2 regions of the Mediterraneibacter sp. genome follow, and region 2 is predicted to be linked to the other one. Evidence: predicted binding sites of a transcription regulator. Region 2 holds the regulator's gene; the other holds the start of a gene.

Region 1 (2,206 bases), on a different contig from region 2:
ATTCCTTTTAAGTTAAACGGATAATCCATATTCAGATGAATCCAGAACAAAGGCTCTTTATAATCCATAAATACTTTCCGATAGAAATCAATATACTCTTCTTTCGTGCACTCGCTCGGACTCTTACTCCACAGCGGATGTGTATCGCTCAAAGAAACCGGACGTTTTACGATCTTCGCTTTCTTCTTCGGTTCGCCTTCTTCGCCTTCTTTAACTTCTTCCGTAATATGCTCTACGACTTCGTCTGTGTCAAGCACGTCTTCCTCATCAATCGTTTCATATTCCGGCTCTGCATTTGCCTTGGAAAGAAAGATCTCGACAGGCATAAAAGAACAATATTTTTCAATCACTTCTCTTGCACGATATTCATTTGCAAATGCAAGACTGTCTTCATTTAAAAACAGCGTGATCTCTGTTCCGACTGTCTCTTTATTTCCTCCCTGCATCTCATATTCCGTACCGCCCTGACTTGCCCAGTGTACGGCAGATGCTCCTTCTTTATAAGACAATGTATCGATCTGAACTTCATCTGCCACCATGAATGCAGAATAAAATCCAAGTCCGAAGTGACCGATCATATCGTCTTCTGTTGTCTTGTCTTTATATTTTTCAAGAAACTGTGTCGCTCCTGAGAATGCAATCTGCGTAATGTACTCTTCCACTTCTTCAGCGGTCATACCAAGACCGTTATCAATAAACTTCATCGTCTTTTCTTCCGGATTTACGATCACTTCAATTTTTGCCTTGTAATCTTCCGGAAGTTCATACTCTCCCATCATATCAAGCTTTTTCAGCTTTGTAACCGCATCGCATCCGTTTGACACAAGCTCGCGCACAAAAATATCATGATCTGAATATACCCATTTCTTTATAATCGGAAATATATTCTCGCTGTCAATCGATAATGTTCCTTTTTTTACTGCCATCGTAAACACTCCTTCTCTTTTTTTATTTTATGAGTTGCGCCTCTGCCGATCTTTCGGAATCCAATCAGCTTTACGCTTTCTGTTTCCATGTCTAACAGACATTCTAGTACGGAGATATTTAAAAGTCAATAGAAAATCAGCACTCTTTTGTGGTGAGTGCTAATAATTTATATTATTTTTAGAAAGTTGCAGGAGAAAGCCTGTATGTACTATAATATTTCAGACAGCAGTACTTTACATTACAGAAGGGAGACTTTTTCATGAAACAGAACAGTTCAGTCAATGAAAAGAACCGCTCGATCAGCATTCAAAAAGCTGAAAGCACCGAACATCTTCAGGAAATCGCCGACTTGGCGGATGTGATCTGGCATGAACATTTTACACCGATCATCGGAAGCGAACAGGTAGAATATATGCTCGACCGTTTCCAATCCTGCCCTGCATTGCAAAAACAGGTTCTTGAAGGATATGAATATTACCGGCTTCTCGATCAGGAAAAGCTGTGCGGATATGTATCGATCCGTCCAGACAAGGACGGCAGATTGTTTTTGAGCAAACTCTATCTTGCCAAAGAGTACCGTGGCAGACATCTGGCAACTTTTCTGTTTGATTTTCTGAAAGAACTGTGCCGAAAACAAGGATATTCTGCTATTTGGCTGACATGCAACAAACACAATGACGGTTCTTTAAACGTATACCGCCATCTCGGCTTTCAGACGATCGACGCTCAAAAAAATGACATCGGAAATGGTTTTTTCATGGATGACTATATTATGGAATATCGGTTATAAAGACAAACTAATACCAAAAAGCGGAGACGCCCGACGTCTCCGCTTTTGTACTTTCACCTTTCTGCAGTTTACAGAACTTACACTGTTTCCGGTTCACTGTATGTTTCTCCGAACAATTCTACAGTCACTTTTTTCATTCTCTGTGCTTCAAGCGGACGATCACTGTAATCTGTCGCTGTCTCCGCGATCTTATTTACAACATCCATCCCTTCCGTAATTTTTCCGAAAGCTGCATAAGCTCCGTCGAGATGCGGAGATTTCTCATGCATGATAAAGAACTGACTTCCCGCAGAATCCGGATGCATTGCCCGTGCCATTGAAAGAACGCCCGGATCATGTGCAAGGTCGTTTTTAAATCCGTTCTGCGTAAACTCACCTTTGATCGCATATCCCGGACCTCCCATTCCGTTTCCATTCGGACATCCGCCCTGGATCATGAATCCGCGGATCACGCGATGAAAGATCAATCCGTCATAAAATCCTTTGTTA
Region 2 (2,206 bases):
GGACAGGAGAATCTCACCGATTGACGATTCAAGAGCAAATGGAAGAATTTATGTTTCTTGGATTACGAGAAACGAAGGGAGTATCGAAAAAGCATTTTTTCGATGTGTTTGGAGTGAAGATGGATTTGGTTTATGGTGAGACGATCAGAAAACTTGTAAAACAACAGCTTCTTGTAATAGAAAAAGAAAGAGTTCGTCTGACGGAACACGGAATTGATATCAGCAATTACGTAATGAGCGAGTTCCTATTTTAAAATAGGAATTAAGAATATAAAAAAATCAGAAACACTGTTGACAAAAGGAAAATGCAGTGCTATCTTAATATACGAAAGGTGTTAGCACTCAAAAGAAAGGAGTGCTAATAGCGAGAGAGGAGGAAAGGCTGTGGCGGTCGATACATCGTTAAGTGAAAGAAAACTTATTATATTAAAAGCGATCATACAGAATTACCTTGAGACCGGAGAGCCGGTCGGCTCGCGGACACTTTCCAAATATACCGATCTGAACCTCAGTTCTGCAACGATTCGCAATGAGATGGCAGACCTTGAAGATTTGGGTTATATTTTTCAGCCTCATACATCGGCGGGAAGAATTCCTTCGGATAAAGGATATCGGCTTTATGTCGATCTTCTGATGGAAGAGAAAGAGCAGGATATTGCGAAGCGGGAAAACGCGATGCTGGAGAAGACGGATAAGGTTGAGAAAGTATTACAGCAGGCGGCCAGAGTTTTGGCGACGAATACGAATTATGCAACGATGGTATCATCTCCGATCAATAATCGGAATACATTGAAATTCATTCAGCTTTCTCAGGTTGATGCGGAGCAGATCGTAGCAGTTATCGTACTTGGCGGGAACGTGATCAAGAATAAGATCATTGAAGTCGGGGAAATGTTAAGTAATGAAAATCTTCTGAAGCTGAATATGCTTCTGAATACGACGCTGAACGGACTTCCGATTGATCAGATCACGCTTGGACTGATCGCAAGACTGAAAGAGCAGGCAGGTATTCACAGTGAAGTTGTCGGTCATGTATTGGATGCGGTGGCAGATACGATCCATGTGGAAGATGACATGAAGATCTACACAAGCGGAGCTACAAACATCTTCAAATATCCAGAGTTAAGCGATAAGCAGAGTGCTCAGGAGATCATTAGTGCATTTGAAGAAAAGCAGCAGCTTGCCGACCTTGTGACAGAGACGCTGGCAAGCGAGGATAATCACGGGATACAGGTATATATCGGAGATGAGACTCCGGTTAAGACAATGAAAGACTGCAGTGTCGTGACAGCGACGTACGAACTTGGCGAAGGTATGAAAGGGACGATCGGCATTATCGGACCGAAACGGATGGATTATGAGCATGTCATGAAGACGCTGAAAATTCTTCAGGGAGAGTTGGATGCGATTTATAATAAAGATCCGAAAGGATAGAAAGGTGGAAAGCCGATGGGTGACAAGATGAGCAAAGAAGATATGATAAAAGAAGCCGTCGAGGAAGCAAAGGCAGAAGCTGCAAAGATGCAGGAAGAAGGAGATGCGGCTGACTCGGAAGAAACAGCGGCAGAAGAGACAGAAAACACTGCAAACGAAGATGCTTCGGAAGAGGCGGAGGAATCGCAGGAAACAAAAGATACAGATCCAAAGGAAAAGAAAAAGTTTTTTGGAAAGAAAGAAAAGAAAGATAAAAAAGACGAGAAGATCGAAGAATTGACTGATCGTCTGACTCGTCAAATGGCAGAGTTTGATAACTTTCGTAAACGTACGGAAAGAGAAAAATCTCAGATGTACGAGATTGGCGCGAAAGATATCATAGAGAAGATACTTCCGGTTATTGATAACTTTGAGCGCGGTCTTGCCGCCGTGCCGGAAGAGGGCAAGGACGATCCTTTCGTAGAAGGGATGGAGAAGATTTACAAACAGATCATGACAACACTGGAAGGAGTCGGAGTAAAACCGATCGAAGCAGTGGGTCAGGAATTTGATCCGGATTTTCATAATGCGGTAATGCATGTGGAAGATGAGGAAGCAGGTGAGAACATCATCACGGAAGAGTTCCAAAAAGGCTATCTGTATCATGACAGCGTCGTGAGACACAGTATGGTAAAAGTAGCAAATTAGTCAGAAAGTAACTTTATTTCAGAATAATAAAAATCAGGAGGAAAAAATCATGGGAAAAATAATCGGTATTGACCTCGGTACAACA

The links. The regulator HrcA, encoded in region 2, represses chaperone genes, less so after heat shock. The targets are predictions, from matches to a motif close to TGTTAGCACTCNNNNNNNNNGAGTGCTAACA.
Region 1: the regulator HrcA is predicted to act here: its motif matches at 1,061-1,091, upstream of htpG (molecular chaperone HtpG).

The regions. Positions count from the first base shown of each region.
Region 1 covers NZ_JAPJQP010000002.1:136,138-138,343, reverse strand. The annotation lists gene htpG (molecular chaperone HtpG) at 1-926, opposite strand, end outside; gene RCH61_RS02320 (GNAT family N-acetyltransferase) at 1,187-1,717, shown strand; gene RCH61_RS02315 (peptidylprolyl isomerase) at 1,795-2,206, opposite strand, start outside.
Region 2 covers NZ_JAPJQP010000001.1:119,752-121,957, forward strand. The annotation lists gene hemW (radical SAM family heme chaperone HemW) at 1-254, shown strand, start outside; gene hrcA (heat-inducible transcriptional repressor HrcA) at 385-1,434, shown strand; gene grpE (nucleotide exchange factor GrpE) at 1,450-2,121, shown strand; gene dnaK (molecular chaperone DnaK) at 2,171-2,206, shown strand, end outside.